Regions from separate parts of the Amycolatopsis sp. WAC 01416 genome, predicted to be linked through region 1. Evidence: predicted binding sites of a transcription regulator. Region 1 holds the regulator's gene; the other holds the start of a gene.

What was found. The regulator HspR, encoded in region 1, represses chaperone genes until heat shock. The targets are predictions, from matches to a motif close to ANNTTGAGTNNNNNNNACTCAANNT.
Region 2: DL990_RS30750 (adenylate cyclase) is a predicted target of HspR. The motif match lies at 1,581-1,605, and genes of this name have one in related genera.

What each region holds. Positions count from the first base shown of each region.
Region 1 is NZ_QHHX01000001.1:409,865-425,542, forward strand. It holds gene clpB (ATP-dependent chaperone ClpB) at 1-2,449, opposite strand, end outside; gene DL990_RS02050 (MFS transporter) at 2,538-3,722, opposite strand; gene DL990_RS02055 (MarR family winged helix-turn-helix transcriptional regulator) at 3,798-4,262, opposite strand; gene DL990_RS02060 (globin domain-containing protein) at 4,533-5,738, shown strand; gene DL990_RS02065 (globin domain-containing protein) at 6,195-7,295, shown strand; gene DL990_RS02070 (lytic polysaccharide monooxygenase) at 7,455-8,207, shown strand; gene DL990_RS02075 (DUF305 domain-containing protein) at 8,204-8,803, shown strand; gene DL990_RS02080 (heat shock protein transcriptional repressor HspR) at 9,042-9,470, opposite strand; gene dnaJ (molecular chaperone DnaJ) at 9,476-10,651, opposite strand; gene grpE (nucleotide exchange factor GrpE) at 10,685-11,461, opposite strand; gene dnaK (molecular chaperone DnaK) at 11,458-13,335, opposite strand; gene DL990_RS02100 (alpha/beta hydrolase) at 13,503-14,909, opposite strand; gene DL990_RS02105 (DUF4097 family beta strand repeat-containing protein) at 14,906-15,577, opposite strand; gene DL990_RS02110 (DUF4097 family beta strand repeat-containing protein) at 15,605-15,678, opposite strand, start outside.
Region 2 is NZ_QHHX01000009.1:436,602-452,279, forward strand. It holds gene DL990_RS30745 (hypothetical protein) at 1-609, opposite strand, end outside; gene DL990_RS30750 (adenylate cyclase) at 612-1,580, opposite strand; gene DL990_RS30755 (hypothetical protein) at 1,690-2,625, shown strand; gene DL990_RS30760 (hypothetical protein) at 2,643-3,077, shown strand; gene DL990_RS30765 (hypothetical protein) at 3,154-3,531, opposite strand; gene DL990_RS30770 (hypothetical protein) at 3,555-3,908, opposite strand; gene DL990_RS41975 (hypothetical protein) at 3,922-4,131, shown strand; gene DL990_RS30780 (hypothetical protein) at 4,369-4,602, shown strand; gene DL990_RS30785 (CDP-alcohol phosphatidyltransferase family protein) at 4,641-5,276, shown strand; gene gcvH (glycine cleavage system protein GcvH) at 5,339-5,722, shown strand; gene garA (glycogen accumulation regulator GarA) at 5,848-6,315, shown strand; gene DL990_RS30800 (MerR family transcriptional regulator) at 6,312-7,082, shown strand; gene DL990_RS30805 (bifunctional nuclease family protein) at 7,302-7,775, shown strand; gene DL990_RS30810 (TetR/AcrR family transcriptional regulator) at 7,944-8,558, opposite strand; gene DL990_RS30815 (MerR family transcriptional regulator) at 8,856-9,437, shown strand; glycine riboswitch at 9,484-9,585, shown strand; gene gcvP (aminomethyl-transferring glycine dehydrogenase) at 9,756-12,635, shown strand; gene DL990_RS30825 (nuclear transport factor 2 family protein) at 12,639-13,001, opposite strand; gene DL990_RS30830 (helix-turn-helix domain-containing protein) at 13,116-13,943, shown strand; gene DL990_RS30835 (aldo/keto reductase) at 13,992-14,816, shown strand; gene DL990_RS30840 (hypothetical protein) at 15,106-15,678, opposite strand, start outside.

The sequences.
Region 1 (15,678 bases):
GCGCGCCGTAGATCGGGTCGAAGCCGTTCAGCGCGAGCCACTCGCGTGCTCCGGCGGTGACGTCGAGCGTCAGGCGACGCCGCGAAAGCCGGGTGGCGAGCCGGTCGATCTGGATGTCCACAATGGACGTCAGCTCGTCGGTGCCGAGCGCGTGGAAGACCACGATGTCGTCCAGCCGGTTCAGGAACTCCGGTTTGAACTGCCGCTGCACCACCGACATCACCGCGTCGTTGCGCTGACGCTCGTCGAGCGCCGGGTCGGCGATGGCCTGCGAACCGAGGTTCGAGGTCAGCACCAGGATCGTGTTGCGGAAGTCCACCGTGCGGCCCTGGCCGTCGGTGAGCCGTCCGTCGTCGAGCACCTGCAGGAGCACGTCGAACACGTCCGGGTGCGCCTTCTCGACCTCGTCCAGCAGCACCACCGAATACGGGCGCCTGCGCACCGACTCGGTCAGCTGCCCGCCCTGGTCGTAGCCGACGTAGCCCGGAGGCGCCCCGACCAAGCGCGCCACCGAATGCTTCTCGGCGTACTCGCTCATGTCGATCCGCAGCATCGCGCGCTCGTCGTCGAACAGGAACTCGGCCAGCGCCTTCGCCAGCTCGGTCTTGCCGACGCCGGTCGGGCCGAGGAACAGGAACGAACCGGTCGGCCGGTCGGGGTCGGCGACGCCCGCCCGGGTGCGGCGCACCGCGTCCGAAACGACCTGCACGGCCTCCTTCTGCCCGACGACGCGTTTGCCGAGCTCCTCCTCCATCCGGAGCAGCTTGCCCGTCTCGCCCTCCAGCAGCCGTCCGGCCGGGATACCGGTCCACGCGCTGACCACGTCCGCGACGTCGTCCGCGCCGACCTCTTCCTTGAGCATGACGTTCTGCTGGCTGACCTCGCTGGCGGCGATCGCGGCCTCGAACTCCTTCTCCAGCGCGGGAATCCGGCCGTAGCGGAGTTCGGCGGCCTTGCCGAGGTCGCCGTCGCGTTCGGCGCGTTCGGACTCGCCGCGCAGCTGCTCCAGCTGCCCCTTGAGGTCGCGGACGCGTTCGATCGAGCCCTTTTCGTTCTGCCAGCGCGCCGTCAGCGCGGTCAGCGTCTCGCGCTTTTCGGCCAGCTCCGAGCGCAGCACGGCGAGCCGGTCCTTGGAGGCAGCGTCGTCCTCTTTGGACAGTGCCATCTCCTCGATCTCCATCCGCCGCACGGCGCGCTCGACCTCGTCGATCTCGACCGGCCGCGAGTCGATCTCCATACGGAGCTTCGACGCGGCCTCGTCGACCAGGTCGATCGCCTTGTCCGGCAGGAACCTGGCGGTGATGTAGCGGTCGGACAGGGTCGCGGCGGCGACCAGCGCGGCGTCGGTGATGCGCACCCCGTGGTGCACCTCGTACCGCTCCTTGAGCCCGCGCAGGATGCCGATGGTGTCCTCTGTGGACGGTTCGCCGACCAGCACCTGCTGGAAGCGCCGCTCCAGCGCGGCGTCCTTCTCGATGTGCTGCCGATACTCGTCGAGCGTGGTCGCGCCGACCATCCGCAGCTCACCGCGGGCGAGCATCGGCTTGATCATGTTGCCCGCGTCCATCGCTCCCTCGCCGGTCGCGCCGGCGCCGACGATGGTGTGCAGCTCGTCGATGAAGGTGACGACCTCGCCCGCGGAGTCGGTGATCTCCTTGAGCACGGCCTTCAGCCGCTCTTCGAACTCGCCGCGGAACTTGGCCCCGGCGACCATCGAGCCGAGGTCCAGCGCCACCACTCGCTTGCCGCGCAGCGATTCCGGCACGTCACCGGCGACGATGCGCTGGGCGAGCCCTTCGACGATGGCCGTCTTGCCGACACCGGGTTCGCCGATGAGCACCGGGTTGTTCTTGGTGCGGCGCGAGAGCACCTGCACCACGCGGCGGATCTCGGTGTCGCGGCCGATCACCGGGTCCAGCTCGCCGGCGCGGGCGCGTTCGGTCAGGTCGACGCCGTACTTCTCCAGCGCTTTGAAGGTGCTCTCCGGATCCGGGCTGGTGATCCGCGCGGAGCCGCGCACCTTGGCGAACGCGTCACGCAACGCGTCCGGGGTGGCGCCGTGCCGTTTGAGCAGGTCGGCCACCGGACCGCCCTCGGTGGCGAGGCCGACGAGGAGATGCTCCGTCGAGACGTACTCGTCGCCGAGTTCGGTCGCGAGCTTCTGCGCGTGCGTCAGCGCCTTGACCGCGTGCGCGTCGAACTGCGGGCTCGACACGGTCGCGCCGGTCGCCGACGGCAGCGCCGCGATCAGCGGCTCCAGCTCCTTGTGCACCTGCTCCGGATCGGCCCCGACCGCGGTCAGCAGCGGTGCGGTGAGCCCCTCACCCTGCGCCAGCAGGGCGCCGAGCAGATGCGCGGCCGCCACGTGCGGGTTGCCCGCCATCGTGGCCGCCTGCGCCGCCGACGAGATCGCCTGCTGGGTCTTCGTGGTCGGGTTGAAAGCGTCCATCCCTCACCTCGTACTAGGTCCTGCGAAAGTCCGTCGACCGGTACAACGTCAACAAAGTTGAGTCTGTTCCGCTCAACTTGAGAAAAGTTCAGCCTCCGGTCGGCGAGACGGCCTCCGCGGGCAGACGCGGGCCCACCCGGCCGAGGCCGACGACGGCCGTGCAGGCGCACGCGGCCACGAGCACCCACGGGATCCAGAGTGCCACGGAGAACAGCGCGACGACGGCCGGAGCGATCACCGCGGCGAGCGTGAACGCGTACTGGAACGCCGCCAGATACCGGCCCCGCGCCTCCGGCGGCGCCGCGGCTTCGGCCAGCGCCCCGGATCGCGCACCGAACGCGAGATCGCCGGCGGCCAGCACGAGGGTCGCGCCGAGCAGGTAAACCGGCTGGAAGACCTTCGGTACGAACACCACCAGGAGGCACGCCAGGCACCACACCGCGAACAACGCCGAGCCCGCGCGCATCGCGGCGATCCGGGTCAGCCTCCGGGTGAGCCGCAAACCGACGACTCCACCCAGACTGGTGACGACGGTGAGCAGCGCGATGATCGCGCCGGGAAGCCATCGCGGGCCCTGCAGGGCGTTGAAGATGTACACCGGCATCCCGATGAGGAAGAAGTCCATCGTGAGCGCGAAGAGTCCGCTGAACACGATGAGCGCCAGGTACGGGCGGTTCCGCCAGACCCGCGCGGGCCCGGAGAGCCGGGGCAGGTGCCGCGGGACCGGCGCGACCAGCGTCGAGAGGATGGCCGCTGCGACGACGAAGGTCGCGACGTCGACCATCACGGCGACGTACAAGCCGTCGCGCCCGATCCAGACCAGCAGTCCGGCCGCCGCGAGCCCGCCCAGCCCGAAGCCCGCGGAGCGGACCATCGCGGCTTCGGCGAACGGCCGGTCCTTCGGCCCTTCGCCCGCGACGTCGGCGATGAGCGAGAACTGGGAGCTGTAGAACAGCTGCTGCCCGGCCGCGAGCATGACGGACGCGCCGACGACCCCGGCGAAACCGTCGGCCACCAGGAAAGCGCTCGCTCCGGCGGCCTGGAGAACATGGGAGCAGATCATCACCGTCCGCGGGCCGATCAGATCGACGAGGCGCCCGGCGAGCGCGGGCACGAGCAGACCGGCGAGCGCACCGAGAGTGACCGCGGCCCCCGCCTGGGCGAGGGGCAAACCCACCACACGGATGACGAAGACCAACCCGAGCGGAAGGAAAAGTCCCGAGCCGAAGTTGTCGATTCCCAAGGCGACCAGCAACGCGACCCTGCTCCGCACAACATCGACGCTACCGGCGTGACAGCCAGGCGAAAGGTCCGTTCAGTCAAGACCGGCGGGTAGTAACGGCACCCGTCAGACGTCGCACGTCCGCACCGACAAGGCCGTGCGAAGGTCGGCGTTCATCTCGGCGAGGCGAGTGGTCAGGCCGAGGACCTTTTCGTCGTCCCAATCACCCAGCGCACGCTCCATGAACTCCAGATAACCGGCCCGCCTGCGGCCCAGTTCCTCGTGTCCGCGTTCGGAGATGCTGATGATCGACGCGCGGCCGTCCTCGGGCGCGGGGCGGCGGTCGACCATCCCCGCCGCGGACAGCTGGGAGATTTGACGGCTTACGACCGAAAGGTCCACAAAGCGTCGTTTGGCCAATTCCGAAGGGCGCGCCTCGCCGTGCTTCGCCAGGTCCGACAACAGCATCGCGGCCGCCGGATGCAGACCGGGGTCGTCCTGCCAGGCCTGCATGATCCAGGCGTGCTGCAGCTGGGAGGCGGCTTTCAACTCACGCATCAATTCGACCCTGGCGTCGTCTGCGGAGCTCATCTGTGCCTCCCGGCTACTTGTACAGTACAACTTTATTCGGCGACGCTTGCGTAAGACAACTGTTTACCTCGTGAGATCCCCCACTGCCGACCGGTTTCGAGTACACCCGTCCGGAGCAACGATGCAGGCAAAAAGGCTCTAGGCGGCTAGTCTCGCGAGCGAGCCGGAACCAGCCGACCGGCCCGAAAGCCACTGACCGGAGAGGTGAATGACCCGTGAATTCTTCTCCAGTGGACCCTCGTTCGTGAACCTGGGGAACTGTCTTCCGGTATGCGCTTCCCGATCAGCGACTCCCAGCCCGTGACGGCCGACGCGGTCAGCCCGGTGCCGCGTTCCTCGGCACCGAGGGAAGCCCCGCCCGCGGTCACCGCGATGGTGCGGCTCATCCGGGACACCTGGGCGAAGTCGGAGCCCTTCATCCCGGAGATCTCCCAGTTCTTCTACGGGATGCTGTTCACCCTCGCGCCCGCCACCCGCGACTTCTTCCCGATCAACATGGAGGTCCAGCGCGGCAGGCTGGTGCGCGCGCTGGTCCACATCGTGCAGATGGTCGACCGGCCGGACGACCTGGTGCCGTTCCTGACCCAGCTCGGCCGTGACCACCGCAAGTTCGGCGTCATCCCCCGGCATTACGAGGCCGTCGGCACCGCGCTGCTCGCCTCGCTCAAGAACCACCTGGGTCCGGACTGGACACCGGAGGTCGAGCGAGCCTGGGCGGAGGCCTTCACCATCGTCGCCCGCGCGATGCAGGAGGCCGCCGCGGCCGACGTGAACCCGGCGTCCTGGTCGGCGACCGTACTCGAGCACCGGCGGCTCACCTGGGATCTCGCCCTGGTCCGCGTCCAGCCCGAATTCCCGGTGCCGTACCAGCCCGGTCAGTACATGAGCGTCGAAGTCCCGCAGCGGCCGAGGCTCTGGCGCTATCTGTCGCCGGCGAACGCGCCGCGCGAAGACGGCGGCATCGAGTTCCACGTGCGCGCGGTCGACGGCGGCTGGGTGTCCCGCGCGATCGTGAGCCACACGCAGCCGGGCGACGTCTGGCGGCTGGGGCCGCCGCTCGGCAGGCTTTCGATCGACCGCACCGACGGCCGCGGCGTCCTGATGATCGCGGGCGGCACCGGCGTCGCGCCGCTGCGCGCCATTCTCGACGACCTCGCGCAATGGGGCGAGAACCCGAAGGTCCAGTTGTTCTACGGCGGACCGTCGCGTGAGGACCTTTACGACCTCGACGAGTTGCGCGCCCTCGCGGCCACCAACCCCTGGCTCACCGTGACCCCGGTGGTCGAGCGCGGCGAGGAAGCCCCGGGTTGTGTCCAGGGCACGCTCGCGGAAGCCGTTACACAGCAAGGGTCCTGGCCAGGGCACCGTATCCTCGTCGCCGGTTCGCCCGCGATGATCCGGGCGACGGTGTCCCGGATGCTGGTCGCGGGCAGCGCGCTCGACCAGATCGCGTACGACCCCTTCACCATCGACTAGGCGCTGTCGAAACCGTTTCCACAATGGTGGATCAGTCGCCGGACTCGTGTCGTTACGTGACGCGGTAATCACGGAGAAAAGCCACCCGATCGGCGGATCACGCGTGGCCGTCGAACTGGCGAAAACCACTGGTGAGCAAGGGAAACCCCGCCTGCTTGATCACCTTTACTTAGTGCCAGACGGTGTTGACCGCGCGTATATCGTTTGCTCCGTTCGAGCGGGAAACAACCATTCGCGGATCCTTTTTCGACTTCCGGGCATACAGTCGGGAACCCTCGGGGGAACACGAGCAAGATGACATCGGGTCTGGAGAATATGCCCGATCCAACTGGAGAAAATCGTTCACCCATGACTGCCGAAACAGTGAAATACGAGCATCCACCGAGTTCGTCGAGATCCTCGCCGATTCCCGTTCCGCCACTGGTCGAAACACCCGCGGCGGACAAGACCGTCCGGATGGCCGAGCTCATCCGGGAAAGTTTCGCCACCGTCGAAACGAAGGCAGAGGAGCTGTCCCAGTACTTTTACGGGGCGCTCTTCACTGTCGCACCGGACGCGCGGGCGTTGTTCCCGATCAACATGGCCACCCAGCGAAATCGTTTGCTGCGCGCGCTCGTCTACGTCGTACAGATGGTGGACCGGCCCGACGAGCTGGCCACTTTCCTCGGCCAGCTCGGCCGGGACCATCGGAAGTTCGACGTCCTGGGCCGCCATTACGACGCCGTCGGTGTCGCGCTGATCGCCGCGCTGAAAAGATTCTTGAAGGACGACTGGACGCCCGAGGTGGAAGACGCCTGGGTCACCGCGTACGGCGTCATATCGAAGAGCATGCGCGAGGCCGCGGGCAAGGAGGTCGGGCCCGCGTGGTGGAAGGCGACCGTCGTCGAGCACCGGCTCGCCTCCCGCGACGTCGCCGTCATCAAGGTGCGCACGGACCAGCCGCTCCCGTACCGGGCCGGCGGCTACGTCAGCGTCGAAGTCCCGCAGCGCCCGCGGATGTGGCGCTACTTCTCGCCCGCCACCGCACCGCACGACGACGGGACGATGGAGTTCCACGTGCACGCCGTGCGCGGCGGCTGGGTCTCGCGCGCGATCGTCCACCACACCCGGCCCGGCGACGTCTGGCGTATCGGCCCGTCGCTCGGCGCGCTTTCGGTGCACCACACGGAAAGCCGTCCGCTGCTGATGGTCGGCGGCGGCACCGGTGTCGCGCCGCTGCTCGCCCTGCTCGACGACATGTCGCGCTGGAGGAACAATCCGCCGGTGCACCTGTTTTTCGGCGGCCGGAAGCCGGAAGACCTCTACGCCCTCGACGAGCTCCGCGGGCTGGCCGTCACCTGCCCTTGGCTGACGGTGACCCCGGTGACCGAGGAAGGCACCATCACCGGCGGTGACCGCGGCACGCTGGCCACGGCGGTCACGCAGCGCGACGGCTGGAAGGACCGCGACGTCTACGTCGCCGGGTCGCCTTCGATGATCCGCGCGACGATCGCGAAACTGCTCGCCGCCGGCACGGATCTGGCGCGGATCAAATACGACCCCTTCACCCTGGACTGAGCGGGCACTCCGTTCGTATTAGGCCGATCGGCCGTACCACTTGGGCTCGACGCAGCAGTAGGTCAGTGAATCATTGACCGCGGTCACCGGCGGATTTATGGTCTAGACCACATTGCTCCCCATCACGGGAACACCGTCGTTCCATCCCCAGGAGCCGGCATGACCGTCAAAAGCAAGCTCGTGGCAGCCGCCGCCGGTGCGATCCTCGCCCCGATCGCCATCGTCGCCATCCCCCAGGCGGCCAGCGCCCACGGCTACGTGCTGTCCCCGCCCAGCCGCCAGGCGAACTGTGCCCAGGGCAAGGTTTCCGGCTGCGGTGCCATCGTCTACGAACCCCAGAGCGTCGAAGGCCCCAAGGGGCTCCGCAGCTGCAACGGCGGCCTTCCCGGATTCGCCGAGCTCAACGACGAATCGAAGCCGTGGCCCGCCGCCTCGGTCGGCAACAGCGTGACCTTCAACTGGAAGTTCACCGCCTACCACCGGACCACGAACTACGAGTACTACATCGGCGGCACCAAGATCGCCGACATCAGCGGGAACAACTCCGCGCCGAAGGACCCGACGTCGCACACCGTGAGCCTGAACGGCTTCAGCGGCCGCCAGAAGGTGCTCGCCATCTGGAACATCGCGGACACGCCGATGGCCTTTTACAGCTGCATCGACCTGCAGATCGGCGGCGGCAACCCGCCCACCACGAGCAACCCGCCGACCACCAGCAACCCGCCCACGACGGCGAACCCGCCGACCAGCACCAGCAACCCGCCCGCCGGCGGCACCTGGGCGGCCGGGACGGCCTACGCGGTCGGCAGCACGGTGACCTACGGCGGCGCGACCTATCGCTGCCAGCTGGCGCACACCGCGCTCCAGGGCTGGGAACCGCCGAACACCCCCGCGCTGTGGACCCGGCAGTGAAGCTGGCCCTCGTTCTCGTCGCCGGTCTCGTGGCCCTCGCGGGCTGCGGGACCGGCGATGGCTCACCGACCACCGCCGGCGGCCCGATCTCCCCGGTCCCCCAATCGGCCGCCGCGGCGTCCGCCGAGTACAACGACGCCGACGTGATGTTCCTGCAGATGATGATCGCCCACAACAACCAGGGCGTGGAGATCGTCAAGCTGGTGAAGGCCAAGCAGGCGCAGAAGCAGGAGCTCAAGGATCTCGCGGCCGCCATCGAGGCGACGCAGCTGACCGAGAGCACCGAAATGCGGAACTGGCTGAAGGGCTGGGGCAAACCCGAGACGGGTTCGGCCGATCCGCACGCGCACCACCATCACGGTGGCGACGGGCTCACGGACAAGGGACTGCTCGAAGCACTGTCCAAAAAGGATGGTTCGGAGTTCACCCTCGACTTCGCCGACATCTTCGTCGCGCACCAGCACAACGGGGTCGCGCTCGCGAGGACCGAACTGAAGGACGGCAAGAACCCGCAGGCGAAGGCGCTGGCCCAGCGGATCATGGACTCGCGCACCGGCGAGGTCCAGCAGATCCGGACCCTCGTCCCCGGCCAATAACGCAATTAGTCACCTACTTGCGAGCTTTCCGCCACCGGTTTCGCGTGATCGAAGCCGTAACTCGCGTGCTTGAAGCCGTCATTCGCGTGACTGGAGCCGTAACTCGTGAGTTACGGCTCCAATCACGTGAGTTACGGCTTCAGTCACGTGAGTTACGGCTTCAGTCACGTGAGTTACGGCTTCAGTCACGTGAGTTACGGCTCCAGTCACGTCGTCGACTCACGCCGCATTCAGGTGACTAATTGCGGCGTTTGGGCTTCCAGACGACCAGGGCCGTCTGCTGCCGCAGCGGGACGAGGTCCTTGCGGTAGGAGGCGTGCACGGCCGCGGCCGTCTGTTCGGCGGTGAGGTACGCCGCAGTGAGCTCTTCGGTCAGTTCGGCGATGCGCGCCCGGAGGGCGTCGACCTGGTTTTCCAGCTCGATGATCCGCTTGATGCCCGCGAGGTTGACACCGTCCTCTTGGGACAGTCGCTGCACTTCGCGCAGCAACGCGATGTCCCGCATCGAGTAACGCCGTCCACCGCCGGAGGTCCGGCCCGGCGACACGAGACCCTGGCGGTCGTAGGACCGCAGGGTCTGCGCGTGCAGGCCGGACAGCTGCGCCGCCACCGAAATGACGAACACCGGCGTCTCCTCGTCCGCACCGTGCGGCAACCCGCCGAACATCGCGCTCACCTGCCTTCGAGAAGTTCGGTGATCTCCGGTCGTGGATCGTGGTCGGCCATGGCCTCGGCGTAGGCCTCCAGCGCTTCACGCGCCTTGTCGTCCAATTTCGCCGGGATGGCCGCCTGCAGGGTGACCAGCAGGTCGCCCTGCGAGCCGTCACGCTTCGCGATTCCCTTGCCGCGCACGCGAAGCACCCGGCCGCTCGCCGTACCTTGCGGCACCTTCAGCGACACCTTGCCCTCCAGCGTCGGCACGGTGATCGTGCCGCCGAGGGCCAGTTCCGCGAAGGACACCGGCACGGCGATCGTCAGGTCGAGGCCCTGGCGCCCGAACAACGCGTGCGGTGCGACGTGCACGCGGACGTACAGATCGCCCGGCTGCGCGCCGCCTCGGCCCGGTTCGCCCTGGCCCGCCAGGCGGATCCGCTGGTCGTCGGCGACGCCCGGCGGGATCCGCACGGTCAGCGTGCGGGTGCGGGTGCTGATGCCCTCGCCCGCGCATTCCGGGCAGGGGTCGTCGATGATCGTGCCGCGGCCGCGGCAGTCGCGGCACGGCTCGGAGAACGCGAACGCGCCCTGGCTCCGGCTGACCAGCCCGCTGCCCTGACAGGTCGAACACGTCCTCGGGGAGGTCCCCGGCTTCGCGCCGTTCCCGCCGCAGGTGGAGCAGGTCGCCGGGCTCGACAGCCGCAGCGGCAGGGTCGCGCCCTTGACCGCCTCGGTGAAGTCGATCCGGACGTCGGTCTCCACGTCCGAGCCGCGCTGCGGCCGGTTCGCGGTGGCACCGGCCGCCCCGCCGCGGCGGCCGAAGAGACCGCCGAGGATGTCGCCGAGGCCGCCGAAACCGCCCTGCTGCTGGCCTGCCTGGCCGAAGATGTCGCCGACGTCGAAACCGCCGCTGCCACCGCCGCCGCCCGGGAAGCCGAAGCCGCCGGGACCGCCGGAGCCGAAGAGGCGGCGAGCCTCGTCGTACTCCTTGCGCTTGGCCGTGTCGGACAGTACGCCGTACGCCTCGGAGACCGCCTTGAACTTCTTCTCGGCCTCCGCGTTGCCCGCGTTGGCGTCGGGGTGGTTCTCCTTGGCCAGCTTGCGATAGGCCTTCTTGATCTCGTCCGCGGTGGCGTCGGAGGAGACGCCCAGCTCACGGTAGAAGTCCTTACCGATCCATTCCCGTGCACTCACCGAACGTCTCCTCCTTTCACGCCGTATCGCCGATCAGCGGTTGTTCTCATCGAAAAGTTCGCCCTCGAGCGGCAGCTCGCCGCCGACGGGCGGGTCCACCGGGGCGTCCTGCGCCGCCGCGGCGGGTGCTGGAGCGGCACCCGGCTCGTGGTCGGTGACCCCGACCAGCGCCGCGCGCAGCACGCGTTCGCCGAAGCGGTAACCGCGGCGCATGACCGTGGTGACCGTCGGCCCGGCGACATCCGGCGACGTGCTGTGCTGGACGGCCTCGTGCACGCTCGGGTCGAAGGGCTCGCCCTCCGCGCCGAACGGCTCGAGCCCCGACCGCTGCAGGCTCCCGACCAGCTTCTCGCCGACCGCCTTGAAGGCGCCCGTCAGATCGCCGTGCTGCTCCGCGCGCTCGAGGTCGTCGAGCAGCGGGAGCAGGTCACCGACGACCGACGCCTTCGCGCCGGCGACGACCTGCTCGCGGTCACGGTCGACGCGCTTGCGGTAGTTGGCGTACTCCGCCTGGAGGCGCTGGAGGTCGGCGGTGCGTTCCGCCAGCTCCTTCTCCAGCCCGGTCGCCACCGACACCGAGTCGTCCACAATGGACTCCCCGAGGCCGGGGCCCGCGTGTGCCGCGGGCTCCGGCTCCGTCGGGACAGCCTGCTCTTCGGCGGGAGCGGCGTGCTTCGGACCGTCCTTGGGTTCGGCCTCCGGGGCGGCCGAGCGGACCTCACCGGTCAGCGGATCGATCCGCCTGCGGTCCCGCACGACCACCGGTTCGTCCGGGCCCCGGCCCTCGGTTTCGTCGTAGCGTCCCGTCACTTCTTGTCCTTCTCGTCCTCTTCGACGATCTCGGCGTCGACGACGTCGTCGGCCTTGGCCTGCGAACCGGTGCCCGCACCCGCGGTCCCGGTCGCGCCTTCACCGGCGGCGGCCTCATCGGCGGCGTTGCCGGCCGCGTTGGCGTAGAGCGCGGTGCCCAGCTCCTGCGAAGCGGTGTTCAGCTTCTCGATGGACTCGCGGATCTTCGCCGAGTCGGTGCCCTTGAGCGCCTCGTTGGCCTCGTCGATCGCGGACTTCACCTTGCCCTTGAGCTCGTCGGGCAGCTTGTCCTCATTGTCCTTGACGAACTTCTCGGTCTGGTAGACCAGCGTCTCCGCCTGGTTGCGGGTCTCCGCCTCCTCGCGGCGCTGCTTGTCCTCCTCGGCGTGCGCCTCGGCGTCCTTGACCATGCGCTCGATGTCGTCCTTCGGCAGCGCGGAGCCACCGGTGATCGTCATCGACTGCTCCTTGTTCGTGCCGAGATCCTTCGCGAGGACGTGCACGATGCCGTTGGCGTCGATGTCGAAGGTGACCTCGATCTGCGGCACGCCACGCGGGGCGGGCGGGAGACCGGTCAGCTCGAACATGCCGAGCTTCTTGTTGTGCGCCGCGATCTCGCGCTCACCCTGGAACACCTGGATCTGCACCGACGGCTGGTTGTCGTCCGCGGTGGAGAAGATCTCCGAACGCTTGGTCGGGATCGTGGTGTTGCGCTCGATGAGCTTGGTGAACACGCCACCCTTGGTCTCGATGCCCAGCGAAAGCGGGGTCACGTCGAGCAGCAGGACGTCCTTGACCTCACCCTTGAGCACACCGGCCTGGAGCGCGGCGCCGACGGCGACGACCTCGTCCGGGTTGACGCCCTTGTTCGGCTCGCGGCCGCCGGTCAGCTCCTTGACCAGGTCCGACACGGCGGGCATGCGGGTGGAACCACCCACGAGCACGACGTGGTCGATGTCGCCGACGGCGACGCCGGCGTCACGGATGACGTTGTTGAACGGCTTGCGGGTGCGCTCGAGCAGGTCCGAGGTGATCTTCTGGAACTCGGCGCGGGAGAGCTGCTCGTCGAGGAACAGCGGGTTCTTGTCCGCGTCCACGGTGATGTACGGCAGGTTGATACCCGCCGAGTTGGAGCTGGAGAGCTCGATCTTCGCCTTCTCGGCGGCCTCACGGATGCGCTGGAGCGCCATCTTGTCCTTGGTGAGGTCGATGCCGTTGGACGACTTGAACTTGTCGACCAGCCAGGTGACGATCCGCTCGTCCCAGTCGTCACCGCCGAGGTGGTTGTCACCGGAGGTCGCGCGGACCTCGACGACACCCTCGCCGATCTCCAGCAGCGAGACGTCGAACGTACCGCCACCGAGGTCGAAGACCAGGATGGTCTGTTCCTTCTCGCCCTTGTCCAGGCCGTACGCCAGCGCCGCCGCGGTGGGCTCGTTGACGATGCGGAGCACGTTCAGGCCGGCGATCTGCCCGGCCTCCTTGGTGGCCTGCCGCTGCGCGTCCTCGAAGTAGGCGGGGACGGTGATGACCGCGTCGGTGATGGTCTCGCCGAGGTACGCCTCGGCGTCGCGCTTGAGCTTCATCAGCACGCGGGCGCTGATCTCCTGCGAGGTGTACGCCTTGCCGTCGATCTCGGTCTTCCAGTCGGTACCGACGTGCCGCTTGACCGACCGGATGGTGCGGTCGACGTTCGTCACGGCCTGGTTCTTCGCCGGCTGGCCGGTCAGCACTTCGCCGTTCTTGGCGAAGGCGACGATGGACGGGGTGGTGCGTGAACCTTCCGAGTTGGCGATGACCGTCGGCTCGCCGCCCTCAAGGACAGCGACGACCGAGTTGGTCGTGCCGAGGTCGATGCCGACCGCTCGCGCCATGGTGTGATCCTCCTGCTAGTTTCGTGACCTGCACGTTCTCGCCCACCTTGAGCGGGCTCAACGCAAGTTGTATCGGGCCGGTGCGGCTTCCGTCAAGCCGGACTTGAGCCGACCGCACTCAACCTTGTATCCGGCTCAACGAGCGGCACGGGCGTCTTGTTCCCGGGCTACCGGCAGACCGTGCCCGGAGCGGGTGTGACGCCGCTCACCAGGTATTTCACCTCTTGGGTGCGCACGCAGGCGGAGTTCAGCAGCCCCGTGTGCCCGTACCCGGCGTCGACGAGCAACGTCGAGTTCTCGATGTTCCGCGCGAGCCCCTTCGCCCACACGAGCGGCGTCGCCGGGTCGTGTTCTCCACCGACCACGAGGATCGGCGCCGCACCCGAGATCTTCTGCGGCCGCGGCAGGTACTCCGAGGGCACCGGCCAGCCCGCGCACCCGCTCGCGAAGTCCCAGAACTCCGAATACCGCCAACTGTGCGGCGCGAGGGTCTTCACCAGGCCCTGCATCGCCCTCATGTCAGGGTAGGAGGTGAACGGCGAGCCGAAGTCGTGGCAGCCGATCGAGCGGTACGCGCCGTAGGACGGGTCCAGCTGGGCGTACGGCAACAGCCCGTCCGCGTTCCCCGCTATCGCGGCCTCGATGCCCTTCGCCACGTCCGGCCAGAACGCCGGCAGGATCAACCCGCCGTAGACACCGGCCGCGATCTCCTCGGCGGTCACGTTCCGCCCCAGTTGCTTCGACGGCACGCCGCCGGGCGTCCGCATGAGTTTGTCGTAGGTGGCGAGAACGTCCTTGGCGCGAAGCACGCAGTCGGAAGACGTCTTGCACCAGTTCGCGAAGTCGTTGAGCGCGCCCTCGGTCGCGATGGCCTCGTCGAGGATCGCCTGCCGCGTCGGCCGGGAGTGGTCGATGGCGCCGTCGAGCACCATCGTCCTGACGCGCTTCGGGTACTTCTCCGCATACACGGCGCCGAGTTCGGAACCGTAGGAGACACCGAGCCAGTTCATCTTCGGCTCGCCGAGGGCGACCCGGATCGCTTCGATGTCGTCGGCGGCGCGCCAAGTGTCCACAGAGGACAAAGCGGGCCCTGTCCTCTTGAGACACTCGTTGCCGGAGGCGCGGTTGTGCGCGATGAGCTTGTCGTAGTCCGCGCGGTTCCGCGGGAGACGGCTGATCGCCGGATCGTGCAGGTTCGGCGCGCAGCTGATCGCGGGCCTGCTTTCCCCGACGCCACGCGGGTCGAACCCGATGACGTCGAACCGCTGCCGCACTTCGGCCATCTCCGGTTGATCCAGCGCGAACCCCCGGCCGCCGTACTTGAGCACGGTGACGCCGGCACCGCCCGGCCCGCCCGGGTTCGTCAGCAGCGAACCGACGCGGCGGGCGGGATCGGTCGCCGGCAGTTTCGCCAATGCGATGGAAAAGCCGCCGCCCACCGGAAGGTTCGCGCATTCCAGCGTCGGCGCGTACTCGGTCGCGCACGGCTTCCAGTCGATCCCGGGCGCGGCGGACGCGGGCACCGCGGAAAGCGGAAGCAGGGTCAGCGCGGTGATCGCGGCAAGGGTCTTCATGCGTGCTTCACCGTGATCGAGCCGGTGCCGGACTGGAGGTCGAGGACGTTCGCCGAAGCCTGGTCCTGCCGGACGCCGCCGGTCTCGACCTTGCCGACCTCCGCCTTCGCGCGCACCTGGTACGCGCCGTCGGGCACGGTGACGACGACCTTGCCGACCTCGGCGTTCGCGGTGACCGCGCCCGGTTTCGCGAGGCCGACCTCGATGTCACCGATGCCGGTGTGCAGGTTGACCGGCCCGGACGTGCTCAGCACCTTCAGGTCGCCGACGTCACCCTTCAGATCGACCGAAGTGGCGCGGGCGAGCGTGATCTTGCCGGTGCCGATGGACCCGGAGATCGCCAGCTCGCGCGGCACCACGACGTCGTAGTCCACGCCACACTGCTTGCAGCCGCCGAGGACAAGCGTGCCGTTCTCGACGCTGTACGTCTTGCCCGGGTTCTTGCCCGTGTACGTCACTTCGCGGCGCAGCGAGACCGGTGCGCCGTCCTCGACCCGGAGCGTGACCGCGCCGACCGGGACGTCCACCCGGATCGCGGTGACCTGCTCGGTGACGGGCGCGCCGTCGCTCAGCTTCTCGTGGCTTTCGGTGGAGCAGCCGACGATCCCGAAGGCGGTCAGCGCGCCGAGAGCGAGCGCGCCGAGGACGCGCTTCTCTGTGGTTCCCATGAAAAAGTGTTCCCCCGATGAATTCCGTCAGGCCGCTTTGACCTTGACGCTTCCGCTGTCGGTGTTGAGATCGAGCTTGTGCTGGGCCGAACCGGACTGGT
Region 2 (15,678 bases), on a different contig from region 1:
CACGTCGTCCCCGATCACGTGACGGATGTGGCGGGCCTCCAGCGCGGGCTTGTTCAGCTCGTCGCCGATGATGAACAGATAGCCCTTACGGCCGCGGTTCTGCCAAGCGTCGGTGACCACGTGCCTGGCCATGAAGTAGGCGGCCAGCTCGTAGGATTCGCTCTTCTGCCCGCCGCCACCACCTTCTAGGAACATCGTGCGCAGCTGCTCGTCCATCCGGTTGTCCGATTCGAACTGCCCGATCTGCAACGGGACCCGGTCGCTGTCGGCGTCACCGATCGCGCCGAACAGGACCTGCGGGTCGGCCAGGTAACCCCGGCGCTTGAGCAGGCCGTGCAGTTTGCCGAGCTTGCCCTGCATGATCCGCGGCACCCGGCGCATCGAGCCGGTGACGTCGAACAGCACCGCGATCGGCGTCGAATCGGTGTGGTCGGCCGAATCCCGGCATTCCCGGACGGCGTTCAGCGGGTCGAGCGCGGGCGCGACCTTCCACTCTTTCGCGGGTTTGGAGCGGAGATCGGCGGTGTAGCCGAAATCGTCCTCGCCCTTGGCCGCGCGGAAGGTCCTCGCGGCGGCGTAGGCGTTGTCGTCCCAGTGTCCGTGTCCCATGGTCAGGCTCCTGTCTCGGGGATGGTGAAGGGTCGGAAGGTGCGGGGGCCGTACAGGTCGTCGAGCAGTTCGTCGTACTCGTCGAGCAGATCGGCAGCTTCGGGTCGTTGCGCCGGGATGTCCTGGGTGCACCACGTCGCGAACTCGCGTTGGCGGGTCTCGTTCGGCGCCAGTAGTTCCAGCATCATGCGGTGGAGCATGTGGACGTCCGTCGCCGCGGTCATCGGGAGTCCTTTGTGGACTTCCGGCGGGTACTGGATGGACTTGTCCGCCGCCAGCGGGAGCACACCGTCTTCGACGGCGAAGGACCAGCCGGCGAGGACGATGCCGTGCTGTCCCGGATGGACGAGCACGTTGTCCGCGGTGAGGTGGCCGTGGACGACACCCGCGCGATGGGCGCCCGCCACGGCACGCAGGAGGCGACGGTGCATCCACGCGTAGTCGCGGCCGTCGAGCCCGCCAGGGAAGGCTTTCCCGATGTCGGCGAGGGTGACGAAGCCGTCGACGAGCGGATCGAGGACGCTGAAGGCACGGTCGCCCCGCGCCACCGGACCCGAGGTGTCGAGCAGCCGCGGGTAGTAGGGACGCAGCCACCGGTGCCGTTCGGTGAAGCCGTCGAGCGTGCGCAACGCCGCCCACTCGGCGTGGATCAGCGGGTTGAGCGCCGGGTCGCGGACGAGTTTGACCAGATGAGGGCCGGTGGTCCGGTAGGTCGTCGCGACGCTGCCCACCGCGAGCGGCTCGGCGAGGGTGTACGCCGACGTCGCGGTGGTGACCGTCTGGCGCCGGGCTCGTTTCCACTCGTCGTGGAGGTGGTTGAGGGTGGCGGCGGCCCGGTGGGCGCGGTCGTCGCCGGGGTTGCGGTCGGGGTGGAGCACGGCCGCCAGTTCGCGGTAGCGATGGCGGGTGAACAGAGCGGCCGCGTCGACCGTGTTCTCGATCATCGCCACGGCGTCTTCCCTGGTGAGCATAGTTTGAGTCTAGACGACTCTTACTTCGATCCGCAAGGGGGTGGGTACAAATCCCGTGCCGCTCGGCGGCTTCGGGCAATAGGCTGGGCGAGCCGAACAGGGGGTGTTGGTGGTCGTCCGCGAACCGGATCGGAAAGACAGGCAGCGCACGAACACGATGATCACCGCGTTCGTGATCGGGATCGTCTGGGGAACCGTCGCGGCCTTCGCCGGGCGGTGGACCGTCGAGGGGTTGGCCGGCACGTACGACGTGCGCGCGGTGATCTCCGAGTGGAACTCCACGACCAGCGAAGGACAGCACGGCCCGCATACCAGCTACGACGTCCTGGCGATCGCCGAAGACGGCCGCGCGATCGAATTGCCGACACGAGACACGTTCGGCCTCGCTGATCCGGTGGTCGCCCGGCTTTCGTCGGTGACGGACCGGGTTTTGTCCGTACGCGGGGCCACCGACGTCGTGGAAGCCCACCATCCGTGGGAAAAGATCGCGGCGATGTCCCTCGGCTTGGCACTCCTGGTGCTCGCGGCCATCGTGCTGGTCAAAGTGGCGAGACCGGGGGGCGCGCGGAAGGCGCTGCCGTTCGTCGCCGGGCTGGCCTTCGCCGCGTTCGTCGTGCTGACGCCGGTCGGGTTCGGCGGGACGGCCTACGGTGAGGCGGCCGACCCCGTCCCGAATTTCTGGGAACTCCGGCGCGACTTATGGGGGCCGCCACCGGTGTTCGCCCGTGGACAGACCGCCGTCTCCGGGGAGGCGGCCGTGCGTGTGCTCGACAGCAGGCCCGGACCGCCAGAGGGTGCCGAGGCGTGGTTGAGCGGATTCCACGTCCTCACCTTGCGGATCGAGGCGTCCCGCCTCGGCGACACGCCGCTGGAGCTGTCGGCCGACGAACACGGTGAGCCGGAGCGGGTCAAGGACTGTGCGGGCGCTCCCGGCGCTTTCGACGGCACCACGGGTCTCGTCTGTTTCGTGGTCCCGCCCGGATATCGGCCCGAGTACCTCCTCGTCGGCAAACTCGAGCGGGAAGTCCTGCTGAAGCTCCAGTGATCGACGAAAGGACTCCAGTGCCGGAAAATGCGCGGAAGCCCGGAGTTCTTTCCTCGGCGCTTTCGACCGTTATCCCCTTTCTGCTGATCTTCGGTCTGGTCTGGGGCTTCCTCGGTTCCGACATCGGTGAACTGAGCACCGGCGAGGACGTCACGGTCACCGAGATCTCGGGGTGCACCTCGGAGGGATCCGCGGTGAACGGCCAGACCCCCTACTGCTCCGGGAAATGGCGCTTCGCCGACGGTCGTACCGGAGGCGGCCGGATCCTGGGTGAGGAGATCGCGCGGGGTGACACGGTCTTCGCCGGTGACGGATTCGCCTACCGGACGAGATCGCCGTTGATCTGGAAGGTCTCGGCAGGTGGCGCGCTGGGTCTCTTTCTCGTCGGCATGGTGATAGTGGGCGTCGTCCTGTACCGGTTGGACGTCGGCAAGCGGCGTCGCGAGGACTGAACGTGCGTCCGGCCACAGTGGACTGTGCGGCAGTGGGAACCTGGAACAGAAACCGCGCGCCGGGTCAGGCTCGCGCTCAGGAACGCGTCGCTTCGATCTGGCGCTCGTCCTCGGTCGAGCAACTCGTCACCGGATCGTTCGGCCCGCTTCCGCATGTCCAGGCGCCGATCACCACCGGACCGGGCCCCTGCGGCGACGCGGCTTCGGCGGGCGTCAGCTTGGTGAAGTAGTCCGTGAGCACCTGAGTCGCTTCGGCACAGTCGGTCTTCCCGTGTGCGACGACCTTGTTCTTCGCGCCTTGGAGCCCGGCGACCTCGCCGCAGGGCGTCCCGGCGGGCGCCGAGGCGGCGGCAGGGGAGGACGGCGCCGGCGCGGCGGCGGGAGCTGGATCGGCTCCGCAACCGCTCAGCAGGACGATTGCGAACGCGGCGGGAAGTACGGCGAGGCTCTTCATGGGCCCTTCTTCTCGGGGATGGTTCATTCGACGGGGACGACGGCGGCGAACACGTTCTGTTCGCCCTTGCCGCAACTGGTGCCGCCTTGCGCGGCGGGAGCGCCGGAGACGCACAGCCAGCCGTCCACGGTCTCGCTGACGGGTTCGTCCGAGCCCGCGGACTGCCGTCCGGCGATCCTCTTGTGGAACGAACCGACGATCCCGGTCGCGTCCGCGCACGAGACCCCGGGTCCGTTGAGCACCTGCAAGGTCAGCCCGCTGGCCGCGGTGACCGTGCCGCACGAACCCTGAACCGGTTCAGCGGGTTTCGGCTGGGAAGTGGGAGGCGGGGCGGCGCGGCTCGGCGGGGTCTGCGACGGGATCGGTGGCACCGACACGCTGGACACCGCAGTGGGAACCGAGGGAGGCGAGGCCGACATCGAGGTGACAGGCGGTGGCGGATCGTCGCCCGAACAGGCGGCGAGCGTTCCGGCGACGGCGCAGGCCGCGAACAGGCGCCGCCACGTTCCCGTGGTCGTCGAGACGGGCAAGGCGATCCTTTCGTCGGCCGGTCGTGGTCGGCCCATTCTGACCCGGCCGGGCCCGAAGCCGTGGCATTGAGCCACGTTCGATTCGCGGGAGGCTATCGCGCCCCCGGTGCCGCGATACGCGAGGACCGCCCAATAACTGTCCATTGTGGACGATTAACATGCCGTTCACAGCGCGACAACACCCCACTGTCGTTGCGAACCGATCGGACGAATCCACGCCGGACCCGTTAACGCGCGGCGCCGTTCTGCCGAAAAGAAAGGTAGCGCTCCGGCGTGTCCCAGTCCCCGTCACGAAACCGTGAGAGTGATGAAGACCGACGAACAGACCGACCCCGCGTCACCCCAGGCCACCGCACCGGCGAGCACGGAGCTGCCACCGACGGCACCGTGCACCGTCGTCTGGTGTGGCGGCCGCCCGTACGTCCTCGAAAGCTCCGCCGGCCACAATCGCTGGGTCGGCACCGATCACCGGGGCAGGCCCGTGGCGCTGACCAGCGCGGACCTGCAACGCCGCGGCTGGACACACACCCGGGCCAGCTGACGCGGGAGGGCGTGCGCGCCACTGGCTAGGCTGAGCGGGTGAGTACGCCCCCCGAACCGAGCGTGACCAGCGAAGAGCCTTCCCTCTGGCGGCAGGCCCTGAACGTCCCCAACATGCTTTCGATCCTCCGGCTCGCCGGGGTGCCGGTCTTCCTTTGGCTGCTCCTCGGCCCGAAGGAGGACGGCTGGGCGCTCGCGCTGCTCGTGTTCAGCGCGCTCACCGACTGGCTCGACGGCAAACTCGCCCGCTGGCTCAACCAGATGTCCCGGCTCGGCCAGCTGCTCGATCCCGCCGCCGACCGGCTCTACATCCTCGCGACCCTCATCGCCTTCCTGATCCGCGACATCATCCCCTGGTGGCTGGTGGTCCCGCTGGTCGTCCGCGAGGCCGTGCTGGGTGTCTGCGTACTGCTGCTCCGGCACCGCGGCTTCGCCCCGCCGGAGGTCACCTACATCGGCAAGGGCGCCACCTTCGTCTTGATGTACGCCTTCCCCTTCCTGCTGCTCACCCAGGGCGGATCCGACATCGCCGCGATCGCCCGGCCGATCGGATACGCCTTCACGGCGTGGGGCGCGGTCCTCTACGTCTATTCAGGCGTGTTGTACGTCGTCCAGACGGTGCGGGCGCTGCGAACGGCCGAACCCGGCGAGTTGCGGGAGGCGGCGGGCGCCTGACCCGGCGGGATGCGAAACTGCGCGCGTCGGTTTCGAGTGAGGGCTGAGAAAGGGGAGCGGCGTTGTCCACTCCAGAAGAACTGCGGTACACCGAGGAGCACGAGTGGGTCTCCGTGCGCGATGGCGGGCTCGTGCGCGTGGGCATCACGGAGTACGCCCAGGATCAGCTCGGTGACGTGGTGTTCGTCGAACTTCCCGAGGTCGGCAAGCAGGTCGGCTCGGGGGACACGTTCGGCGAGGTCGAGTCGACCAAGAGCGTTTCCGAGCTGTTCGCCCCGCTCGACGGCGAGGTGGTCGCGGTCAACGACGCGGTGACCGAGTCGCCCGAGCTGATCAACAGCGACCCCTACGGCGAGGGCTGGCTGATCGAGCTCCGTCTCGACGACGCGAGCTCGGTGGAATCCCTGCTGGAGGCCGAGGCCTACCAGGCGCTGATCAAGGAATAGCCGCAGGCCGCGGCCCTTCGGGAAGAGTAGGGGGAGCCGCGGGCCGGAGATTCGATCAGGCACGGTACGTTTGACCTCCACACGTTCTTGAGTAGTGGCAACACACATGCGTTAGGAGAGCTCAGGTGAGCACGAACGACGGGCCCGGCGTTCCCCCGGAGCAGTCTCCGGAGCGGACTTCTGTCTTCCGGGCCGACTTCCTGGCCGACGTCGAAGGCACTGAGGCTCCTCCGGCTGCCGAGGCCCCTGTCCAGGGTGTGGACGCGCTGCCCGCGGGTTCCGCGCTGCTGGTCGTCAAGCGGGGACCGAACGCGGGTTCGCGCTTCCTGCTGGACCGCGACACCACCAGCGCGGGACGGCACCCGGACAGCGACATCTTCCTCGACGACGTCACGGTCTCCCGGCGGCACGCCGAGTTCCGCCGTGAGGGTGGCGAGTTCGTCGTCATCGACGTCGGCAGCCTCAACGGCACCTACGTCAACCGCGAGCCGGTCGACCAGGCCGTCCTCGCCGGTGGCGACGAAGTCCAGATCGGCAAGTTCCGCCTGGTCTTCCTGACCGGCCCGGGTCACGGGGGCCAGGGGGCACGGTGACGGCGGCCGGGCGGCCTGATCGGGATGCGTCGCAGCGCGATGGGTTGAGCATCGGGGCCGTGCTGGCACAGCTGCGCGGCGACTTCCCCGATGTCACCATCTCCAAGATCCGGTTCCTCGAGGCGGAGGGTCTGGTCCAGCCGGGCCGGACCCCGTCGGGGTACCGGCAGTTCGCTCCGGCGGACGTGGAGCGCCTGCGATTCGTCCTGTCCGCCCAGCGGGATCACTATCTCCCGCTGAAGGTCATCAAGGAACAGCTCGACGCGGCGGATCAGGGCGCCGCGTCCGCTGAGCACACCGCGGCGATGCCGCGGTTGCCGCGCAAACTCGTATCACTCGACTCCCCGGGGGAGAACGGCGGACTGCCGTCCCCCGGGGATTTCGAGACCGATCGAGAGATCAGGCTGACCGAGGAAGATCTCCTCCGCCAGGCGGGCATCGACGCCGCCACCCTGGCTGAGCTGCGGCAATACGGTCTCGTCCGCCCAGGCGCGGCGGGGTTCTTCGATCCCGACGCGGTCCTCGTGGCGAAGACCGTGAAAGCGATGACCGAATTCGGTATAGAGCCGAGACATCTGCGTGCCTTCCGGGCCGCGGCCGACCGCGAGGTCGGCCTGCTGGAGCAGATCGTGACCCCCGTGTATCGGCATCGTGACGAGGACGCCCAGGCGAGGGGCGACGAGGTCGTCCGGGAGCTCGCCGCGTTGACCGTGGCGTTGCACACGCTCTTGGTGAAGGCCGGAATACGGGCAGTCACAGGCGGTTGAACCGCTCCAGGGGACCGGGAGCCGTTGTGAGGCCACTTGTCAATGACTGAATGTTCGGCAGCCTATGCCGTACCGTGAGAGTTGGTTTGCCACAGGCGAACCGAGAATGTCGGAGACAGCGAGCACAGCGCTCGGAAGACGGGTAGCGTCGGGATCGCCGTCGCTTGGTCGTCGAGACAAGCGTTGCAGCCCGTGCGCACGAGAGGGAGGCGAAGCCCGATGAGCGAGATGCGCGTCGTCGGCGTGCGGGTGGAGCTACCCGCGAATCAGCCGATCTTGTTGCTACGGGAAACCGAAGGCGAGCGTTACCTGCCGATCTGGATCGGCTCGGTCGAGGCCACCGCCATCGCCTTGGAGCAGCAGGGAGTCCGCCCGGCCCGTCCACTCACCCATGACCTGCTCAAGGAGGTCATCGGGGCGCTGGGCCGTGAACTGGAGCAGGTCGTCATCACCGACTTGAAGGAAGGCACGTTCTTCGCGGAACTGGTCTTCGACGGGGACATCCGGGTTTCGGCGCGGCCGAGCGATTCGGTGGCGCTGGCGCTGCGGGTCGGGGTCCCGATCCACGCCGTCGACGCGGTGCTGGAGGAAGCGGGCCTCATCATCCCCGACGAGCAGGAGGACGAGGTCGAGAAGTTCCGCGAGTTCCTCGACTCGGTCTCGCCGGAGGACTTCCGCGGCGCGGACACCTGAGCACATCCTGGGATTTCGCACGAGGGGCGGCGCCACCGGCGCCGCCCCTCATCGTATGTGCGGTCGTGAGGGCCGCGGTGAGGTGTCGGTACAGGTGGTCGTGAGTGGCGATTCGGGTTCTAACCCGAATCGCCACTCACGACGGACCGCGCCCGACCCCACCTGCCGTCAGGCCGCGGTCGCCTTGACGAACAGGTCCGCCAGCTCCCGTCCGTACCGCTCCAGGTCCAGTTTCCGGTCGGCCGCGAACTTCGCCGCGACGCCGTCGATGGCCTGCGCGATGGACAGCGCCATCACGTCCGGCGCGAACTCGCCGAAAGCGCCTTCCTGCTGGCCCTGCCGCAGCTGGCGTTCGAGCCTGCCGGTCCGGAACTCCTCGACGATCGGCGCCGACATGAACCAGCCCTCGGCGTCCGAGCCGCTCGAAGCCATCTCGACCATGACCCGCACCAGTTCCGGGTACGAGCCGAGGAACGCGATCTCCGACTCGATGTAACCGCGCAGCAGCCCGGCCCGGTCGGTCGTGCCCTGGATCCGTTCCTCGAGGAACTTGTCCTTCATCCCGGTCGCGGTGGTGACCACGGCCTGCATCAGGCCCGCCTTGTTGGTGAAGTGGTACGAGATGATCCGGGTGCTGGAGAGCCCGGCGCGCTCCTTGATCTTCGCGAACGACGTCTTGTGGTAGCCGAGGTCGGAGATCGTCGCGATCGTGGCCCCGATGATCTGGGCCCGCCGGGCCGCCTCGGTGACCGACAGCCCCAGCTCCGCCTGAACCTCTTGCATGGCACTTTGAGTAGAGGGATTTACTTGCATGAGTAAAAATTAACACGACTGAGTAAAGATGGCAAGCGTACGGCCGAACGGGGGACGGTGCTCGACAAGCCTCAAGAAGAGCTTGAGGCCGACCGCGCGTCGCGTTGACCGGTTTGCCGGACGCGCTTACCGTCAATGAGAGTGAATCGCCAAGGTGTGATTCGGATGTCTGGGGCATTCGTCTTGACGATGAACTCCGGTGCGGGCTCACGTGGGTCCGCGCGGCTTTGTTCGCCGGCCGCCAGGTCGGGCGAGGGGAGGCATGGCGTGGTCGAGGCTGGTAGCCCTCAAGAGCCGCTCGTTCCGGTCGCTGACGGCGAGCAGGGCGAGCTGTTCCCCGACTCTTCCCTCCCGGACGAACTCGTCGGTTACCGCGGTCCCGCAGCCTGCCAGATCGCCGGGATCACCTACCGGCAGCTCGACTACTGGGCCAGGACGAAGCTGGTCGCGCCGAGCATCCGCACCGCACACGGTTCCGGTTCGCAGCGGCTCTACTCGTTCAAGGACATCCTCGTCCTGAAGGTCGTCAAGCGGCTGCTGGACACCGGCGTCTCGTTGCAGAACATCCGCGTCGCCGTCGACCACCTGCGCCTGCGCGGCGTCCGCGACCTCGCCAAGGTCACCCTGTTCTCCGACGGCACCACCGTCTACGAGTGCACCTCGCCCGAAGAGATCGTCGATTTACTCCAGGGCGGGCAGGGTGTCTTCGGGATCGCGGTCAGCGGCGCGATGCAGGAGATCAGCGGCACCATCCACGAGTTCCCGGCCGAGCGGGCAGACGGCGGCGTGATCGAAACGGTCACGCCGGACGAGCTCACGCAGCGCCGTAACGCACGTCGCACCGGCTGATCATGAAGCCGCGCGGGCGGCAGGGTAGGCTCACTTCCGCGGTCGACGAATCCGCGCGGGAGAGACCGAGCCGATAACCGTTGAGCTCGGCGCCGAAGGAGCAAGTCCTCCCCGGAACCTCTCAGGCACCCTGGACCGCGCGGAAGAGACGCCTCTGGAAAGTGGTTCGCCAGGTCACATCCTGGCGGCCCCGCCGACGGTGCAAGCCCGGCTCAACACTCGGGCGAAACTCTCAGGCGCCCCCACGGGGGTACGGACAGAGTGGGGAGGGCCAGGACAATCGTCCCGGCCCCACCCCCGCGTCTTGGGAGGTCCCCGATGGAGCCTGTTTCACTGGCCGCTCTCGAATCCGGAACCCCCTTCGCGGACCGGCACATCGGTCCCGGCACCGAAGAGCTCGCGCGCATCCTCGACGTCGTCGGCGTCGCCTCGCTGGACGAGCTCGCCGAGCGGGCCGTTCCCGCGTCACTGCGGGAATCCGCGACACCGCTGGACCTCCCGCCCCCGGCCACCGAGACCGGCGCGCTCGCCGAACTCCGCGCGCTGGCCGCGCGCAACCGGCCGATGGTCCAGATGATCGGCCTCGGCTACCACGACACCGTGACCCCGCCGGTGATCCGCCGGAACGTGCTGGAGAGCCCGGCCTGGTACACCGCGTACACGCCGTATCAGCCGGAGATCTCGCAGGGCCGCCTCGAAGCACTGCTCAACTTCCAGACCATGGTGGCCGATCTGACCGGCCTGCCGATCGCCAACGCGTCGATGCTGGACGAAGCGACCGCCGCGGCGGAGGCGATGACGCTGGTCCGCCGGGCGGGCAAGGCGAAGTCGGCCCGCTTCGTCGTCGACGAGGACACCCTTCCGCAGACGATCGAGGTTCTGCGTACCCGCGCCGAGCCGCTCGGCATCGAGCTGGTGACCGCGGATCTGTCCCAAGGCATCACCGGACTGGGGCTCGGCGGCGACTTCTTCGGCGTGCTGCTGTCCTATCCGGGCGCGTCGGGTGTCGTCCGCGAATGGGAGCACACCATCGCCGAGGCCAAGGCGCTGGGCGCGGCGGTGGTGATGGCCGCGGATCCGCTGGCACTGACGCTGCTGCGGTCGCCCGGTGAGCTCGGCGCCGACGTCGCGATCGGATCGACGCAGCGATTCGGCGTTCCGATGGGCTTCGGCGGGCCGCACGCGGCGTACCTCGCCGTCCGGCAAGGGCTCGAACGACAGCTGCCCGGCCGGCTGGTCGGGGTGTCGAAGGACGCCGACGGCGCGCCCGCGTACCGGCTCGCGTTGCAGACTCGCGAGCAGCACATCCGCCGTGAGAAGGCGACGAGCAACATCTGCACCGCCCAGGTGCTGCTGGCGGTCATCGCGTCGATGTACGCGGTGTACCACGGCCCCGAAGGCCTGCGCGCCATCGCGAACCGCGCGCACCGGATGGCCACCGTGCTCGCGGCGGGGCTCGCCGAAAGCGGTGTCGACGTCGTGCACTGCGAGTTCTTCGACACCGTCATGGTCGCCGTCCCCGGCCGTGCGACCGGGATCGTCGCCACCGCCAGGGAACTCGGGGTCAACCTGCGGCTCGTGGACGCGGACCACGTCGCCATCGCCTGCGACGAGACGACGACCCGTGAGCACCTTTCCCTGGTGTGGAAGGCGTTCGGGGTCGCGGTGTCCGATGTGGACTCACTCGACGCGGACACCGCGGACGGCTTCCCGCCGGATCTGCGCCGCACCAGTGCTTACCTGACGCATCCGGTCTTCCACGCGCACCGTTCGGAGACGGCGCTGCTCCGGTACCTGAGGGCGTTGTCCGACAAGGACGTCGCGCTCGACCGGAGCATGATCCCGCTCGGCTCCTGCACGATGAAACTCAACGCCACGGCCGAGATGGAGCCGATCACCTGGCCCGAGTTCGCCGGTCTGCACCCGTTCGCGCCCGCCGAGGACGCGGCCGGGCTGCTCAGCGTCGTGAAGGATCTGGAGCGGTGGCTCGCCGGCATCACCGGCTACGAAGCGGTCTCCCTGCAGCCGAACGCGGGAAGCCAGGGCGAGTTCGCCGGGCTGCTGGCGATCCGCGCCTATCACCGCGAACGCGGGAACGCGGCACGTGACGTCTGCCTGATCCCGTCCAGCGCGCACGGGACGAACGCGGCCAGCGCGGTCATGGCGGGGATGCGCGTGGTCGTCGTGAAATGCGACGACGAGGGCAACATCGACCTCGGCCACCTCAGGTCCACTGTGGACGAGCACGCGGACGACCTCGCCGCGATCATGATCACCTACCCCTCGACGCACGGTGTCTACGAGGACACCGTCCGCGAGGTCTGCGCATTGGTGCACGACGCGGGCGGCCAGGTGTACGTCGACGGCGCGAACCTGAACGCGCTGATCGGGGTGGCGCAGTACGGGAAGTTCGGCGCCGACGTCTCCCATCTGAACCTGCACAAGACCTTCTGCATCCCGCACGGTGGCGGCGGACCGGGCATCGGGCCGATCGGCGTCCGCGCGCATCTGGCGCCGTACCTGCCGAACCACCCGCTGCAACCGGAGGCGGGCCCGGCAACCGGTGTGGGCCCGATCAGCGCCGCGCCGTGGGGGAGCGCGTCGATCCTGCCGATCTCGTGGGCCTACGTCCGGATGATGGGCGCCGACGGCCTGCGGCGCGCGACCCTGACCGCGGTCGCGAACGCCAACTACGTGGCCAAACGCCTCGCCGGGCACTATCCGGTGCTGTACTCCGGGCACGAGGGGCTCGTGGCGCACGAATGCATCCTCGACCTCCGCGCGATCACCAAACGGACCGGTGTCACGGTCGACGACGTGGCCAAGCGGCTCGCCGACTACGGCCTCCACGCGCCGACGATGTCCTTCCCGGTCGCGGGAACGCTCATGGTCGAGCCCACCGAGAGCGAGGACCTCGGCGAACTCGACCGGTTCTGCGACGCGATGATCGCGATCCGCGGCGAGATCGAGAAGGTCGCCGCGGGGGAGTGGCCGGTGGCCGAAAGCCCGCTGCGCAACGCCCCGCACACCGCGCGCTGTCTCGCGGGTGAGTGGGATCGCCCGTACAGCAGGGAGACCGCGGTGTTCCCTGCCGGTTTCACCGCCGCGAAGATCTGGCCTCCGGTGCGGCGGATCGACGGGGCCGCGGGCGACCGCAACCTCGTCTGCTCCTGCCCGCCACCGGAGGCCTTCGCTTGAGCCTCAACCGGGCATCTTGTCGAGAAAGCCCAGCACCTGCTTGATCCGCCCGTCCTCGACGGTGATGACGTCGAAGCCGATCGCCAGCGGTTCTTCGGCGCCTTCCGGCGCGAGGTACCACTGGAACCGCGCGATGTCGTGATGCGCGTCGGGAGCGGCCGGCAGGCTGAACCTCAGACCCGCGAACTGGGCCTGCGCGCCGGCGATGAAGCCATCGACACCGTCGTGGCCGGTGACAGCGCCGAGCGGGTCGGTGTAGGTGGTGTCCTCGGTGAACACTTCGGCGATGAGCGCGCGGCGCCTGTCCGCGTCGGTCTCGTTCCACACGGCGATGTACTGCTCGGCGACGCGCTGGATGTCCGACATGGTGTCTCCTTGTTCTCTCGGGGGTTGTTCGATGCCGCAACAATGTCGGCTGAGGGTGGGGCCCGTCGATTACGCGGGAGGTAATGGCGGCCCGTCGTCCGTGGCCGTAGGTTCGTGATCGTGACGACCACAGTGACCGTGAGCCGCGCGGGCCGCCCCGTCGGCGAACTCCTCCGCGAATGGCGCGACCGCCGCCGGATCAGCCAGCTGGATCTCGCCATCTCGGCGGACATCTCCACCCGGCACCTGAGCTTCGTGGAGACCGGCCGGTCCAAGCCCAGCCGCGACATGGTGCTGCGGCTCGGCGAACATCTGGAGGTGCCCTTGCGGGAACGCAACCAGCTGCTGCTGGCCGCCGGTTACGCACCCGCGTATGCCGAAAGCGGCCTCGGCGCCCCGGAACTCGCGGCGGTCCGCAAGGCGGTCCGCCAGCTGATGACCGGACACGAGCCGTATCCGGCCGCCGTCGCCGACCGCTGGTGGAATCTGGTCGACGCCAACTCGAGCATCTCGATCATGACCGGCCTGGTCTCGCCCGCCTTGATGACGCCACCGGTCAACGTCCTGCGCGTGACGCTGCATCCGGAGGGGATGGCGCCGCATGTGCTGAACCTGGGGGAGTGGCGCGCTCATCTGCTGGGCAGGCTGCGGCGTCAGGTGACCCAGACGGCTGATCCGGTCCTCACCGATCTACTCGAGGAGCTGCTCACCTATCCGTGCGCGGATCCCGTCCCCGAAGTGGAGGTCCCCGGACCGGGCGACATCTTCGTCCCGTTGCGGCTGCGGCACGAGGGCACCGAACTCACCTTCTTCAGCACGGTCTCCACATTCGGGACGCCGTTGGACATCACGGTCGCCGAGCTGGTGATCGAATCCTTTTTCCCCGCCGACGCGGACACGGCGGAGTATTTGCGCGCGTACGCCGCGCGCGGGGTGGAATGATGCGGGGCAAGAAGTCCTGCCGCAGACCCCAGTGAGGATTCCCCTTCCATGGCCGTGCCTTCCGTCGTCCTGAACAACGAGGTAGCCATCCCCCGACTCGGTTTCGGCGTCTGGCAGGTACCCGCCGGCGACACGGCCAAGGTCGTCCGGACCGCCATCGAGGCCGGGTACCGCAGCATCGACACCGCCGCGTCGTATGGGAACGAAGCCGGTGTCGGCGAAGCGATCCGCTCCGCCGGGGTACCGCGCGACGAACTGTTCATCACCACGAAGCTGCCGAATCCGGGCCACGGCTACGACGAGGCGCTCCGGGCGTTCGACGCGAGTCTCGCGGAGCTCGGCCTGGACCACGTCGACCTGTACCTCATCCACTGGCCGATGCCGACCCGTGGGAAGTACGTCGAAACGTGGCGGGCGCTGGAAAAGCTGTACGAGGACGGCCGGACACGGGCCATCGGGGTGTCGAACTTCCATGTCCCGCATCTGCGGCGGCTGTTCGACGAGACCGGGATCGTTCCCGCGGTCAACCAGGTCGAGCTGCACCCCAAACTCCAGCAGAAGGCGCTGCGGGAGTTCCACGCCGAGCACGGCATCGTCACCGAGGCGTGGAGCCCGCTCGCGCAGGGGTCGCTGCTCTCGGACCCGACGCTGACCGCTCTCGCGGCCAAATACGGCAAGAGCCCGGCGCAGCTGGTGCTGCGCTGGCATCTCCAGCTCGGCACCGTGGCCATCCCGAAATCCGTGACCCCGTCCCGGATCCGCGAGAACTTCGCCGTCTTCGACTTCGAACTGGCCGAGGACGACCTCGCGGCCCTCGCCGAGTTCGACGACGGCACCCGCACCGGCCCCGACCCGGACACCTTCGGCTCCTGAGTGGTAGGGACGGTCCTGACCACTCACGAGCCTTGACCGGCTCGGTACCGGTCCTCTTGCCTGCACGAGGTACATGAAGGACCCCTTCCTTGCGCCTGGCGCAGTGAAGGGGTCCTTCATGTACTGGGGAAAGGGTGAACGTGGCCTTCACGGACCGGGCCTGGCATCAACCGCAGCCGGAACCACGTAGGTACCTGAGCCACCCTTGGCTCTGACCACTCACGAGACTCGAGATACGGGAAAGGCCCCTTCCCGAGCGGTGAAGGGGCCTTTCCCGTAAGTCCGGGGCTCAGGTGGCCTTGATCCCTGCGGCGGCGAAGTCGGCCTGCTGGGCGGGCTGCTGCAGGAACTGCCGGAACGTCTGCGAGGCACGCATCTGGACCTCGTCGATGTTCTTCCCGGCGAGGCCGACGAGCGGGTAGTCGGCCGAACGCGCCGTCGCGATCGACTGGGCGGGCGAACCGACCAGTTCGGGCTTGGCGGTGTTCAGCTCGGTCACCCAGTAGGTGGACTCGGGGATCCAGGCGGCGGGGAGCCCGCCGATGGCGTCCAGGTTCGTCCGTCCGACGAGGCCGTCGAGCACGGACGCGGAGGACAGCGCGTCGATCTGGATGATCACGCAGTGGTCGCGGACCACGGTCGCGGCGTTGTTCCACCGCTCGGCCGCCGCCCGGACCGGCTTCTCGATGCTGGGGGTGACGATGACCCGCATCGGGGTGTCGCCGGCGCTGCAGGCCTTGGCCTGGGCTTCGGCGCGGGTGTTGAGCTCCCCGTCCGCCCAGTTCCAGCCGAAGACGCCGATCGCGACCAGGACAAGGAGGACCAGGCAGGCGATGGGCCACTTGGCGATCCGTCGCCGCGG